DNA from 2 places in the Micromonospora sp. AKA38 genome. Region 1 is predicted to be linked to the other one. Evidence: riboswitches for the same ligand, from Rfam matches in the RefSeq annotation. Region 1 holds a riboswitch; the other holds the start of a gene.
The links. A riboswitch is a leader RNA that binds a small molecule or an ion and turns the genes downstream of it on or off. The one in region 1 is predicted to bind cyclic di-AMP.

Region 1 (7,254 bases):
CGCGCCGAGGACGTGGCCGCCGCGCTGAAGACCGCGTTCGAGGCGACCGGCCGGATCGACCACGTGGTGGTCACCGCCGGCATCCTGGAGAAGGGCGCGCTCGCCGAGATGGACGACGAGACGATGGACCGGCTCCTGCACGTCAACTTCGTCGGCCCGGTCACCATCGCCCGCCAGTCGCTGCCGTACCTCCAGCAGACCAAGGGGCAGTTGCTGCTCTACACGTCCAGCTCCTACACCCGGGGCCGGGCCCGGTACGCGCTCTACTCGGCCACCAAGGCCGCGCTTGTCAACCTCACCCAGGCGCTCGCCGACGAGTGGGCGGAGTTCGGCGTACGGGTCAACTGCGTCAACCCGGAACGCACCGCCACCCCGATGCGGACCAAGGCGTTCGGCGAGGAGCCGGAGCACACGCTGCTCGCCTCCGAGGCGGTCGCCCAGGCCTCCCTGGACGTGCTGATCTCCGAACTGACCGGGCAGGTGGTCGACGTCCGCCGGGCACCCGGCGAGCCGGTGGCCGACGTGCCGGCGCAGCCCGGCGCGCACCGGTCCGAACTGTCCACCCGCGCCTGACCCGAGGGACGTGCAGATGCGTGGTGAACTGGTCCGGAAGCTGCTCGCCCGGGTACTGACCAGCGGGCTGGCGGTGCTGGCGTTCCTCGTCGTGGCGCTCACCGGCGCCACCGGCGCCGGCCTGGCGCTGGCGGTCGCCGCGCTGGCCGCCGCCGCCTGGGAGCGCCGGGTCCGGCCCAGCGCCGACGGGCTCGTCGAGACGGTGCTGGTGGCCGCCGGGATCCTGGTCGGCTACGCCCGCCGCGCCGACGACGGGTTCGATCCGGCGCTGGCCGCCACCGCGCTGGTCCTGCTCGGCCTGGTGCTGCTGGTCGGCCCGCTGCGGCAGGCCGGCGCGCTGGAGATCCGGGCGGCGAACCTGCCGGTCCGCTCCTGGACGCCACTCGTCGCCGCCCGGCTCGGCGACGCCCTGCTGGTGCTGCTCGCCCTGGTGGCGCTCGCCGCCGCGTGGCCGCTGCCGGCCTGGCTGCCGCTGGCCGCCACGCTGCTGGTCGGCGCCGGTTGTGCCGCGATCGCGTTCGACCTCGCCCGGCGCCGGTTCCGGCCGCCGGCCGGGGGCGGTCCGGTCGGCCGGGCGTTGCGGCGGCAGCAGCCGGAGTTCGTGCTGCACTTCTCCGCCCCGCCCGGGTCGGAGTACCAGGTCACCATGTGGCTGCCCTACCTGGAGCGGATCGGCCGGCCGTTCCTGGTGGTGGTGCGCGAGCCCGAGTTCCTGTCCACCGTGGCCGCCGCCACCCGCGCGCCGGTGGTCCTCTGCCCCACCCTGAAGGCGCTCGACGAGGCGCTGGTGCCCAGCCTGCGGGCGGCGTTCTACGTCAACCACGGCGCGAAGAACGCCCACGTGATCCGGTTCCACCAGCTCACCCACGTGCAGTTGCACCACGGCGACAGCGACAAGGCGCCCAGCGCCAACCCGGTGTCGGCGATCTTCGACAAGATCTTCGTGGCCGGCCAGGCCGCGATCGACAGGTACGCCCGCGCCGGCGTGGAGATCCCCGCCGAGAAGTTCGTCGTGGTCGGCCGCCCCCAGGTCGAGGCCATCGAGGTACGCCGGGAGCCGAGGCCGGCGTCGGCGCACCCGACCGTCCTCTACACCCCCACCTGGACCGGGCACCACGCCGACGCCAACTACTGTTCGCTGCCGGTGGCCGAGACGCTGATCCGGCGACTGATCGACCGCGGCGCGGCGGTGATCCTGCGCGCCCACCCGTACACCGACCGGAACCCGGCCTCGGCGCGGCAGCTCGCCCGGCTCACCGAACTGCTCGCCGCCGACAAGGCGAAGACCGGCCGGCCGCACCTGTGGGGCGCGGCGGCGGCCCGGGAGCTGACGCTCACCGAGTGCGTCAACCGCGCCGACGCGCTGGTCTCCGACGTCTCCGGGGTCATCTCCGACTGGCTCTACTCCGGCAAGCCGTACGCGGTCACCGACACCGGCGCCGACGGCGCGCACTTCGTCGAGCGGTTCCCGCTCGCGGCCGCCGGCTACGTGCTGCGCCGCGACATGTCCAACGTGGACGACGTGCTCGCCGCGCTGCTCGACACTGACCCGAAGGCCCCCGAACGCTGGACGGCCCGGACCCGCTACCTGGGCGACTTCCCCGCCGACGGCTACGCCGAGGCGTTCCTCTCCGCCGCCCGCCGCGAGCTGGAACCGGACTGGGCCGTCCCGGCGCCGCGTCCGGCCTAGAGATAGGGGTCGAGCAGGGCGAGCACCGCCGCCGGGTCCTCGACGTGGGCGTGGTGGCCCAACCCGGGCAGGGTGGCCACCGGCACGCCGAACGCCTTGAGCTGCGCGTCCGTCACCATCGGATCCGTTTCGCCGCGCGCCAGCAGCACCGGCGCGTCGGCGGCGGCCAGCAGAGCGGGCACGTCGGGCTCACCCACCGCGAACCCGGCCGGATCCATGGCCAGCCGCCACCGTCCACCGCCCCGCTCGTCGCCGCCGGGGTGGCTCCGGTGCCCGCGGCCGTCCTCCCGCCGCAGCCCCGCGTCGACCACCGGATGGTCGGGAGCGAACAGGCCGGCGAGCCCGGAGACCCGCAGGTAGCGGCGGGCCGCCTCGTCACGGGTGGCGAACCAGGTCACCGGCCGGGCCGCCAACTCGTCCGCCTTGGCCAGCTCGGCCGGTGACCAGACCACCTTGATGCCCAGCCCGACCACCGCGTCGACCGGCAGGCCCCGCTGCCGTGCGGCGAGCGACAGCGCCACCACGCCACCGAGCGAGTGCCCGAGCAGCACCAGCCGGTCGTGCGGGCCGAGCCGGAGCGCGTCGAGCCCGTCCGCCACGCGCCGCGCCAGGGCCGCGAACGAGTACCCGGCCTCCGGCAGCGGCGGTGACCAGCCGTGGCCGGCCAGGTCGGGGGCGAGCCAACGCCCCTGCCAGCGACGCTCCAGCAGCGGCGCCCAGGGCAACCACACCTCGCCGGTGGCGCCCATGCCGTGCAGGAGCACCAGGTGGCGGGTCGCCGTCGCATCGCCCATACGCCGCAGTCTGCCACCGCACGGACACCACGCGCGAGACCACGCACGGCCGGCACCGCCCGGGCGAATGGAACGCGATGACTGCCCGCGGACACCGGAGGCACTCCCGCGTCGTTCCACAACCTGGGCGCGGAACGGTGTCGACGCGTAGGGCACGCCGGACGTTGCTTGCGCTCGCAGCCCTACAAACTTGATGGCGTGGACGGGTCGCCCTCCTGACCCGTCCACGCCATCAAGTTCGCAGGCTCTGGAGCACTGACTGTCCGCAGCCACGGCCGGGTGGGGGCGGGCGGCGAGTGGAACACGGTGGATGTGTGGGCGCGCGTGAGAGATCCATAGCGTTCCAGTAGCGGGCATGCCTCAGTGGGGGGATTGTCCGGTTCGGCGGTGGTGGGCGGCACGCTGGCGGCGGAATCGTCGACGGGGCGGCGGCGTTGTAGACGGGTGCACGGCCGAGGAAGGCAAGCCCCCCCGCCTGGGAATGACGGTGGACCCCCGGTCGTTGCACACACTTCCGGCGCCGCGACGAGGCCCCCCGCCCCGCGAGCAGCCAGAACTTTCTCGTGCGCCTGACGGTGCCCGCACCCCCCCCGGTGCGTTGACCCCCGAATGGAGCCCCCGCCATGAACACGATGCTGCGTAAGAGCGTGCTGGGTATTGCTGGTCTGGCTTTCACCGGTGGTGTGTTCGCCGGTCCGATCGCCGGTCATGTCGAGTCCGCGCACGCCGCTACGGCCAAGCCGGTCACGGCGGTGGCGAGTGTGCAGGGTGAGCAGTCGACGATCAACCTGAACGACGAGCAGACGGCGAACGTGAAGGCGATCATCGCGGCGACGAAGAAGGCCGGGCTGCCGGAGCGGGCTGCGGTGGTCTCGATCGCGACCGCGTTGCAGGAGTCGAAGCTGGAGAACCTGGGCCATCTCGGCGACCGCAACGACCATGACTCGCTGGGTCTGTTCCAGCAGCGCCCGTCCTCGGGTTGGGGCACCCCGGAGCAGATCACCGATCCGGAGTATTCGACGCTTGCGTTCCTGAAGGGGTTGAAGCAGGTTGACGGCTGGCAGGACATGCCGCTGACCGAGGCCGCGCAGACGGTGCAGGTGTCGGCCTACCCGGACGCGTACGCGCAGTGGGAGAAGCAGGCCACCGACCTCGTCGGCAAGCACTGGAACAGCTGAGACGACGCGAAGGCCGGCACCCCGGACAGGGGTGCCGGCCTTCGACGCGTACGGTCAGGCGGAGTAGCCGCGCGTGGCCATCCAGTTCGCCAGATCGATGGTGCTGATCCAGTACGCCGGCAGCGACGGGTCGGCCGAGTCGGCGATCCGTACGGTCCGACCGTCGTTCTGGTAGCCGACCACGGCGATGTAGTGGCCGCCCGGGAACGAGTGCCAGCCGCCGTTGGTGTCGGTGGCGTCCCCGACGACGTTCGAGACCACCGCCCGGCCGTTGCGGACCGCGTTGACCACGTCGGCCTGGAGTCGGTCGATCTGCGCCTTGGTGGCCGTGCCGGGGATCATGCGGGTCCGGTACGGGTCGCCCTTGACCTGCTGGTTGAGCACCCGGGTGGTGTCCTCGGCCGAGTTGGTGCCCATCTCGGTGGTACCGAGCGCGACGGCGAGCGTGTCCTGGCTGCGCTCGATGCCGGTGGCGCTGAGCGCGTTCCGCACCGCGGCCGGGCCGCAGTAGTAGTAGGTGGTCTGCGCCTGGTAGTCGTAGTCGAGCACCTTGCTCGACGGCGGCTTCGGCGTGGCCTTGCGGGTGGTGTCCGGGTCGGCGACCTTCGCCGTGGGCGAGGCGCTGGGCGAGCGGCGGGGCGAGGCGCTCGGCGACGCGCTCGGCGACGCGCTCGGCGACGCGCTCGGCGACGGGACGGCGATGCGCGCCTCGCTGCGGCTGGCGGTGTCGCCGAGGCGGGAGCCGAGTTCCGCCACCGCGGCGGTGCTCTCCTGCCGGGTCGGCGCGTCGTCGGTGGCGGTCAGCGCGGCGCCGGTGCCACCGGCCAGCACGAGGGCCGCCGCCGAACCGGCGATGATCTGGTACGGACGCTCGGTCGCGAGGCGACGCAGGTGGCGCTTCAGGTGGTACTTCACGGGTTTCCTCCACGGGGTGGGCGGCACGCGCCGACCCCGCGCGTGGAGGAACTCACACGCGCTGGCGGGCGGGACGGCCGCGGGAAGTCGCCCGGATGCCGGGCGGGACGGGGTCGGAAGCGCGTCGCGTCAGGCGAGCGCCGGCACCCCGGGGCCGTGGAGGCGGGGAGACGTTCGGGGGGTGGTGGGCACGGGATGGAACTCCTTCCGTGGCCGCCGACCGGGTTAGCTGACGGATTCGGGCGGGAAGTACGCCCTACCGCGGCCGTGGGCTCGCGGATTCACCCCGGTGTTGCGTTGGGTCCCCGGTTCGTATGCACGATTAGGCGGGTCGGCGCGGCGTCGCCATCTGCGATCGGGAACCGCACCGGACGCGCCGACACTACCGGCGGGTACAGGCCCTGCCAAGCGCTCTCACCTGCGTAAACATCCTCGACGACTACGGATTCGGAACAGCCGGTCACCGACCTCCCTCAATGGGACAAGCGGCTACGTCGGCGCCGTGCGGCAGGAAGCGGACATCCGGCCGACGAAGAATCGGGCAGCGGGCGCAGCAGGGGCCATCGATCCGGACGGTCGCCGGCGGACGGCACCGGTGACCGGCCTCACCGGTTTCGGGTAACGATTCGGTCGACGTGCTCCCCGGGACGCTCAGCCGACGCGGGCCGGACGCCACCGCACCGCCGACGGGGCCGGGACGCGGCTCGCCGACGAGACGCGGGACGTGGGCACCGGCCGCAGCGCCGTGGCAGCCGCGCACGCCTCGGCGGCGAGCGTGCGGGCCGCCTCGGCGGCCAGTTCGGCGTCCCGCCACGCGAGGCGTTCCCGCTCGGCGGCCGTCTCCCAGCCGGCCCGCCGCCCGTCGCGGACGGTCCGGGCCAGCACGATCTCCTGCTCGGCCGGGTGCCGGCGCGGGTCCCACCCGTTGCGGTGGGCGAGCACGTCGGCGAGCTGGCGGGCGGTCAGCTCCCCCCGCCAGTGCGCCGTCATGGCGGCGTGGTGCAGCCAGCGTTCGCGCGCCGCGTACTCGGCAGGGGTGCGGGGTGTGTGCGGGGCGGGCAGCGCGCCGGCGCCGGCCAGGCGGCGGGCGGCGGCGTCCGCCTCGTCGTAGGCGGTCCAGGCCCGCTCGGCCTCGCTCTGGGCGGTCAGCCACTGCTCGCGACGGCGACGGGCGGTCTGCGCGGCCCCGGCGGCGGCCATCGCCACCTCGTCGGCGTACCGGGCCAGGTCGGCGCGGTGGAGCGCCTCCGCGTCGACGGGTTCGAGTGCCGGCTCCCCCGCGCCGTCGCGTTCCGGTCGAGCGACCAGCACGGCGAGCAGGACGAGGGCGAGCACGGTCAGCGCCGACCAGATGGCGGCGGCCTCGGGGACGGCGGTGAGGAAATTGAGGAGAACGGTCTGCGACATGGTCGGCACCTCACGGGAGACAGTGGCGGGTAACTCCGCACGGCCGGTCGGGGGCGGGGCGCGGCCGGAGTCCGGGCGCCGCCGGGCCGCCGAGGGGCGGTGCGGGGTGAGGTTCGGTGGGCGCGGTCACGGGCCGGGCCCGTGGCGGCTCAGCGGGCGGGCGGGGCCCGCGGACCGGCCGGAGCCGGCGGCTGGCCGACCGGGAACGGGTGCCGCCCGGTCGGGGGCGGGGCATCGCCCACCGGCTGCGGCTCGGGAACGCCGACGCGGCTCCGCTGCCGATCGACGGCGGGGACGCCCTGCCGCTCGACGACGGTGTCGCCCTGCCGCTCGGTGACGGTGTCGCCCTGCCGCTCGGCGGCGGTGTCGCCCTGCCGGTCGGCGACACTGCCGTTCGGCCGTTCGGCGGCGTCGGCCCGCAACCCGGCGGCTGGGCCGGCCGCCGCGGGTGCGATCGGGGACACGCCGGTCGGCAGCGTGGCGGCGCCCAGCGAACAGGCGACGACCACGGCCAGGCTGGCCAGCATCCGTGCGACCCAGCGCGCCACCCACCACACGGGACAGGTGAGCGCGATCGGAGCCACGGGAACAAATTACCGCCGATCCGGGCACGGCGCATCGTCGCCCGGCGTGTCGCGACGCCGTTGACCAGGGTGGACCGCTCAGTCCGGCCGGCGCCGCCCGGCGTACTCGATCG
Region 2 (7,254 bases), on a different contig from region 1:
TCGGGCTCTACCTGGGCAACGGCCTGATGGTGCACGCGCCCCGGACCGGCAAACCGGTCCAGGTGGCCAAGGTGCAGTACATGCCGGTCGCGGGTTACCGCCGACCGTACTGACCCGCGTCACGGCGAAGGCCCCCGGTCCTCATCGGACCGGGGGCCTTCCTCCGTCTGCTGGGCGTCAGCGCGGCGCGCCGAGCGGCGACGGCAGGATCAGCACGTCGTCGAGGTTCACGAACATGATCCGGTGGCCGAACTGGACCTGCACGTAGCGGTTCTCGCCACGGACCACGGTGCGGTCACCGGGGGCGGAGCCGTCGTAGGAGACCGCCCGGTAGTACTCGCCCGGCAGCACACCGCCCACCGCGTACCGCTGGCCGGCCGCGAACGTGTACTGGAGCGGGGAGATGGCCTGGTACGGAATCGTCTCCGGGTAGGCGGCCTGCTCCGGGTAGGCGCGGCCGTACACCGGGATGGTGGCCTTGCCGGGGCGCGGCGTCACCACGAAGCCGGTGGCCCACTTCGCGGTGGGCGCGGTGGCCGGGTTGAGGAACCACGCCTTCTGGCCGAGGTACCAGATCGCGGTCCAGTCCCCCTGACGGCCGGCCACCGCGTACGTCTGTCCGGCGGAGGCGCGGGCGCCGTGGTCGGAGATGTACATCGTGTCCGGCGTGCCGTCCGGGCGCAGCCCGAGGTCGTTGACCAGCGGGGCGTCCGCGCTCGGCGCGGTCCGCAGCACCACCGCCGACGAGCCGCGCGACGGGCAGGTCTCGGCCGGCGGGGTGGGCGTCGGGACGCCCGGCGGCTGCTGGTTGCAGCCGACGAACGCGGGCCGGTTGGTGGCGAAGTCCGGGTCGATGGTGACCAGCCCGGTACGCGACGTGCCGGTGGCCCGGAACGGCGCCTTCATCAGGTCGAAGTAGTGCGACCAGTCCCAGTAGGGGCCCGGGTCCCAGTGCATGCCCCGCACGTTCGCGGCGGTGATGCCGGGCACGTTGTCGTGGCCGATGATGTGCTGCCGGTCCATCGGGATGCCGAACTTCTGCGCCAGGTAGCGGACCAGTTTGGCCGAGCTGCGGTACATCGCCTCGGTGTACCAGGTGCCCTGCCCGGCGAAGCCCTCGTGCTCCAGGCCGATGGACTTGGCGTTGACGTACCAGTTGCCGGCGTGCCAGCCGACGTCCTTGGCCTTGATGTGCTGCGCGACGTAGCCGTCCACCGACCGCAGCGTGTAGTGCCAGCCCAGGTAGTCGGCACGTTTCACCAGGTCGACGCTGGGGGCGAAGTAGCCCTCGGTGTCGTGGATGACGATGTATTCGATCTTCTGCTGCTTCGGCCGGTCGCCCAGGTCGTGGTTGCCGTAGTCGCCCGGGTCGGCGCTGAGCTGCTCGTAGGGGGCGGGAATCCACTCGCAGGCCAGCCGCACCGGGCACTCCAGCCCGTCCGGCCGCGCGGCGTGGCGTAGTCCGAGCCGGGCCAGCACGGCCCGGTCCGGCTGCGCGGCGGTGGCGGCCAGCGTGACCCGTTGCCCGTCGTCGGTGGTCCGGGCCGCGCCCTGGCCGAGCTGGTCGTAGACCTCGTCGGCGAAGGCTGCCGCCGCGTCGGACGTGTCCGCGCCGGAGTAGCGGGCCACCGCGCCGTACCAGGCCGCGACGTCGCTGCCGGCGCCGACCGGCCCACCCAGTGCCTTCTGGTACGACGCCAGCAGCGCCGCGCCGCCGCGGATGTTCGCCGCCGGGTCGGTGCGCAGCGTCTGCGCGTCCAGCCCGGTGAGCGTGGCGGCGGCGTCGAGCGTCTGGAGCGAGGCGGCCGGCAGCGGCGTCTCCCGGGTCGGCGCGGCGGCGGTGGCCGGGTCGAGCCGGAGCGGGCGGGCGTCGTCGCCGCGCGGGTCCTCGTCCTCGTCGACGTGGGCGCTGCCCGGCGTGGCCAGGACGTGCGCGGCGTCGGTCAGGTGCATCGGGCCGTAGCCGCCGCTGGTGCTGGGCTGGCCCGGGTGGGTGTCCCACCTCGACTCCAGGTAGGAGACACCGAGCAGCACGTTCTGCGGTACGCCGTACTCGGCCGCCGCGGCTGCGTACTGCTGCTGACGGTCGCCGATGGGCCGGTCCGCCTGCGGCGCGGCGCTCACCGGGCCGGTGGTGGCAAGCGCGGTGGCGGTCGCCACGGCGGCGGCGAGCAGTATCCGTCTGCTCGGCGGCGGGGCTGTGAGGTGCATCGAACCTCCTGGACAGGGATGGGGGTCACTGCGTTCCCACCCTCACGCCAGCCACCCGTGGGGGTCAATACCTTTCCAGGAGGCAATCCAACGCGAAGAAAATCTCCATTCACGTTCGCGCGGCGCATCCGGTACGGAGTGTCACGGCCGTTCGGGTTGCGGATCGATAACGGGAATCCTTACTCTGGTCAATCGTCGGCCGCATGTTTCACCGTCCAGCCCGGTCGGTGACGGCCCGACACCGCCGAGTCGCCCACGGGCGAACCGGGGACCCAGGTTCCTGGGGTGAATCCGCAGCCACTGCGGTAGGGCGCTTCCCTTCCCGCCCGAACCCGTCAGCTAACCCGGTAGGCGGTCAGGCAGAAGGAGTACGGACGCCCGGTGGCCCACCATGCCCCGCGGCCGACGTCGAGCCGGTCGGTCGACCGGTCCGCCGCCGTGCCGCGTTTCCGCTGGTCCCGCTTCACCACCACACTCGCCGCCCTGGTCGGCGCCGCGGTCGTCCTGACCGGTGGCGCGACGGCGGCGCACGCGGAACCCTCGGTCGCCGAGATCGAGGCCCAGATCGACCGCGACTGGAACAAGCTCGAACCCGTCATCGAACAGGTCAACGCCGTCCGCGGGCAGCTCGCGGTGCGCCGCAAGCAGGCCGACGCGCTCGGCAGGCAGATCGCCCCGCTCCAGGCCCGGGTGGACGCCGCGCTCGGCCAGGTCGGCGGGCTCGCCGCCGACGCGTACAAGGGCGACAACCTCTCCACCGTCAACGCGCTGCTGGGCAGCCGTTCGCCGAGTGAGCTGGTCACCGGCCTGGAAATGCTCGACCGCTTCGCGCACCACCAGCAGGAGCAGGTCCGCGACATCGCCGCGCTGCGCGACGAGCTGGCGGCGAAGAAGAAGCCGCTGGACGCGATGGTCGCCGACCTGAGCCGCACCGAGGCCCAGCTCGCGGCGAAGAAGAAGCAGATCGACGCCGAGATCGCCAAGCTCCAGAAGCTGCGGCTCAAGGTGTACGGCAACGGTGGCGGCGGCCCGCTGCGCCCGGCCCCCTGTCCCGCCGGATACCCGGGCGGCGCGGCCGGGGTGGCGGTCAAGTTCGCCTGCGCCCAGATCGGCAAGATCTACGTGTGGGGCGCGGCCGGCCCGGACCACTTCGACTGCTCGGGCCTGACCATGGCCGCCTGGGCGAAGGCCGGGGTCTCGCTGCCGCACAACGCCCGCCAGCAGCACGACGTGACGAAGCGGGTCAGCCGCGCCGAGCTGCGCGCCGGTGACCTGGTCTTCTACTACGGCGACCTGCACCACGTGGGCATGTACGTCGGGGACGGCTGGGTGGTGCACGCCTCCCAGTCCGGCAAGCCCATCACCATGAAGCGCGTCGACGACGGCGACATCAACAGCTACGGCCGCCCCGGCTGAGGTGTTAGGAGGGGCCCCCGGTTAACGCATTCCGCATAACAGGGGGCCCCTCCTCACAACCACGCTCGGCGTCAGCGGGTCGGCCAGGTGCGCCAGCTCTGCCAGGACCGGCTCGGCGTCGGGCCGCGTTGACCCTGGTAGCGCGACCCGTAGACGGCCGAGCCGTACGGGTGCTCGGCCGGCGACGAGAGCCGGAAGATGCAGAGCTGGCCGATCTTCATGCCCGGCCAGAGCGTGATCGGCAGATTCGCCACGTTGGACAACTCCAGCGTGACGTGGCCGGAGAAGCCCGGGTCGATGAAGCCGGCCGTGGAGTGGGTGAGCAGGCCGAGCCGCCCCAGGCTCGACTTGCCCTCCAGCCGACCGGCCAGCTCCTCACCCAGCGAGATCACCTCGAGCGTGGACGCGAGCACGAACTCGCCCGGGTGCAGCACGAACGGCTGCCCCTCGGGGACCTCCACCATCGACGTCAGGTCGTCCTGCTGCACCGACGGGTCGATGTGCGTGTAGAGATGGTTGTTGAAGACCCGGAACAGCCGGTCCAGGCGTACGTCGATGCTGGACGGCTGCACCAGCGTGGGCTCGAAGGGCTCCAGCGCGAGCGTGCCCGCCTTGATCTCGGAGACCAGGTCGCGGTCGGAGAGCAGCATCGGAACACTCTAGCGACAGACGGTGGTGACCAGCGTGTCGGACTACTTCTTCGTACACGTGTTCGATAGACTGTCGGCATGGCTTCCTGGTCCGAATTCGCCGCCGACGAACCCCGACTCGCGGCCGAGATCCGCCTTCTGATGCAGCAGTACGGGCCGGGCTTCGGCTACCTCGCCACGGTCCGCGCCGATGGTGGCCCACGGGTGCACCCGGTCTCGCCGCTGATCACCGACGACGGGCTCTGGTGCTTCGTCATCGACTCGCCGAAGCGCCGCGACCTCGAACGCGACGGCCGTTACGCGCTGCACTCCTTCCCGCCGGAGGAGAGCGACGACGAGGCTTACCTGGCCGGTCGCGCCGTTCCGGTGACCGATCCGGCGACGGTGGACCGGCTGACCCGGATCGGCCGGGCGGCGCCGCAGGGTGACTGGCGCCTGTTCGAGTTCTCCGTCGACGTGGCGATGCTGACCCGCCGTGACCCGATCACCCAGATCGGTGCCGGCCGCCCGGAGATGCGGCTCTGGCTCGACCCGGGGGAGGCCGCACCCGCGTCCGCCACTCCGGTGTCGCCACCCCCGGTCGCGGCCCGGCGTGACGCGCTCGTCCCGGACGGCCGCCGTGGTCGGCACGGCTTCGACACCCGCCGGCCGGCCGCCTGACCGGGCCCGTAAAACGACGGTGCCGGCCCCGTCCGCAGACGGGGCCGGCACCGGTACGTGGTGCGGTGGCGATCAGGCCGCGCGGTAGGCGTTCCACGCGGTCAGCATGCGGCTCGCCTGGCCGGCGGTGAACTGGTACATGCAGGAGTCGTACGTGTAGTCCATGAAGTTGGTGATCGGGTCCTTGCCGGTCGTGGAGCAGGTGTCCCGACCGGTCGGGCACTCGTACGCCGGGGAGGCCTCGGCCGGGGTGTCGGAGACGCTGTCACCCGAGCCCGAGCAGCCGCCCTGGAAGGTGTGGTAGAGGTTCAGCCAGTGGCCGATCTCGTGGGTGCCGGTGTCGCCCTGGTTGTAGTTGGTCGCCGTGCCGCCGGGCAACGACTCGCCGAGCACGACCACGCCGTCCATCTTGTCCAGCGTCCGCTTCGGGAAGGTCGCCCAGCCCAGCAGGCCGTCGCTCAGCTCACCGAGGTACATGTTCAGCGTGTTCTTGCCGCCCGTGCGCAGCGAGGTCTTCATCGACCGCTCCGCCGAGGAGCCCTGCACGATCGGGTACCACGACGCGTTGGTCACCCGGTTGATCTTCGTGAGCTGGAAGCTGAACGCGGTGGCCGCGCCGCCGGTCGAGCCCGCGTACGCCTGGTTGAGCACGCTGATCTGCTGGGTGATCAGCGAGTCCGGGATGTTGCCACCGGCGCGGGTGCTGTTCTCCTGGATGACGTGCACGACGACCGGGATGGTCACGGTCGCCAGCGGGGCGACGGCGCCGGTCCGGAAGTTGGCCCGCTCGCGCTGCGCGGCGGCGAGGTCGGCCTCGCGGTCGCGAACCTGCTTGGCGGTCAGGTGGTTCGGGTCGAGCTTGGCGTGGCCGCCCTTGGCGACACGGGCGTCGGCGTGGGCGTCGGCCGGCTCGGCGCACACGCCGGCCGGGGCGGCTGAGAAGGCCGAAGCAGCGGGGACGACGCCGACGGCGGCGGTGCTGAGCAGCAGCGCGAGGGTCGACGTCGCGACACCGGCGGTACGCCGGGTCAGCAGGTTGGGACGGAGTCCCATGGGCCCACCTCTTTCTGACGGCGTGGCAGGGGGTGTGTCACGCCGAGTCGGAAACGTGTGGCAGACGTTACATCCCATCGAGGGATTTGAGAACGACCATATGTTGCCGGCGTGCAACATCCGTTGATCAACTCGGCCGGGCCGCGTGGCGGGGGTACCTGGGTGCACGGGGGTGGTGACCTCAGGTACAGTGGTGCCGCTCGCGGGTGTAGTTCAATGGCAGAACATCAGCTTCCCAAGCTGACAGTGCGGGTTCGATTCCCGTCACCCGCTCCACGATCGAGGCCCTGGTGAGGACGACAGTCCCGCCGGGGCCTTCGACGTTTGCCGGGGGCCGGCGGACGCCGAACTCGCGGTCAGGGGGCTACTCTCCGGGGACTGACGAAGATCCATCGGGGGATGATCTTGAAGCTTCTTCTCACGTCCGCGGGCATCAAGAACGCGAGCATCCAGGACGAGCTGGTCGGCCTTCTGGGCAAACCGATTGCCGACGCCAACGCCCTCTGCATTCCGACCGCCGGATACGCCATGGGCGGTCCCGCCGGGGCGTGGCGCTTCATCACCGGTCAATCCGTCATACCGATGTGCGAGTTGGGGTGGAAGTCGTTGGGCGTGCTGGAACTCACCGCGTTGCCCAGCGTCGGGGAAGATCGCTGGGTGCCCTGGGTCCAGGAGGCGGACGCCCTGCTGGTGGGCGGCGGGGACGCCCTGTACCTGAGCCACTGGATGCGGCAGTCCGGGTTGGCGGAGCTGCTGCCGTCGCTGGATGCGGTCTGGGTGGGGGCGAGCGCCGGCAGCATGGTGATGGCCCCCCGGGTCGGGGCCGAATTCGTCGCCTGGACACCACCCGGCGGGACCGACGAGGCGCTGGGCGTGGTCGACTTCTCGATCTTCCCGCACCTGGATCACCCGGACCTGCCGGAGAACACCATGGCCGAGGCCGAGAAGTGGGCCGCCGGCATGTCGGGACCGGCATACGCGATCGACGATTCAACAGTCCTCACCGTGATCGACGGCAGCGTCGAGGTCGTCACCGAGGGGCATTGGAAGCTGTTCCCGGCACAGTCGTGACGACAGGCGATCTGCCCGCCGTGGGGCCGGATCGCGTTCTCAGGACCGGTTCCCGCGCGCCAATCCCGCTTCCAACTCGGCCAGGAAGTCCAGCAACTGTCGCCGCGCGGCGTCGTCGTGCGTGCGGTGGTTCAGGAACGTCGACGTGACAGCGTGCGAGCGGTCCCGGACGACCTCGACCAACGCGGCGAGC

Region 2: it holds a riboswitch for cyclic di-AMP, as region 1 does, so the genes downstream of both, TPA0908_RS00895 (C40 family peptidase) here and TPA0908_RS03840 (C39 family peptidase) in region 1, are expected to answer to the same signal.

Annotation. Positions count from the first base shown of each region.
Region 1 covers NZ_BNEI01000002.1:40,147-47,400, forward strand. Annotated here, with positions in the region: gene TPA0908_RS03820 (bifunctional cytidylyltransferase/SDR family oxidoreductase) at 1-573, shown strand, start outside; gene TPA0908_RS03825 (CDP-glycerol glycerophosphotransferase family protein) at 590-2,263, shown strand; gene TPA0908_RS03830 (alpha/beta fold hydrolase) at 2,260-3,057, opposite strand; gene TPA0908_RS03835 (hypothetical protein) at 3,681-4,235, shown strand; gene TPA0908_RS03840 (C39 family peptidase) at 4,290-5,150, opposite strand; cyclic di-AMP (ydaO/yuaA leader) riboswitch at 5,350-5,489, opposite strand; gene TPA0908_RS03845 (hypothetical protein) at 5,802-6,557, opposite strand; gene TPA0908_RS03850 (hypothetical protein) at 6,707-7,141, opposite strand; gene TPA0908_RS03855 (acyltransferase family protein) at 7,220-7,254, opposite strand, start outside.
Region 2 covers NZ_BNEI01000001.1:170,977-178,230, reverse strand. Annotated here, with positions in the region: gene TPA0908_RS00905 (C40 family peptidase) at 1-113, shown strand, start outside; gene TPA0908_RS00900 (N-acetylmuramoyl-L-alanine amidase) at 178-2,211, opposite strand; cyclic di-AMP (ydaO/yuaA leader) riboswitch at 2,444-2,579, shown strand; gene TPA0908_RS00895 (C40 family peptidase) at 2,593-3,627, shown strand; gene dcd (dCTP deaminase) at 3,699-4,277, opposite strand; gene TPA0908_RS00885 (pyridoxamine 5'-phosphate oxidase family protein) at 4,356-4,937, shown strand; gene TPA0908_RS00880 (zinc metalloprotease) at 5,010-5,990, opposite strand; tRNA gene TPA0908_RS00875 (tRNA-Gly) at 6,193-6,266, shown strand; gene TPA0908_RS00870 (Type 1 glutamine amidotransferase-like domain-containing protein) at 6,396-7,061, shown strand; gene TPA0908_RS00865 (DUF6331 family protein) at 7,101-7,254, opposite strand, start outside.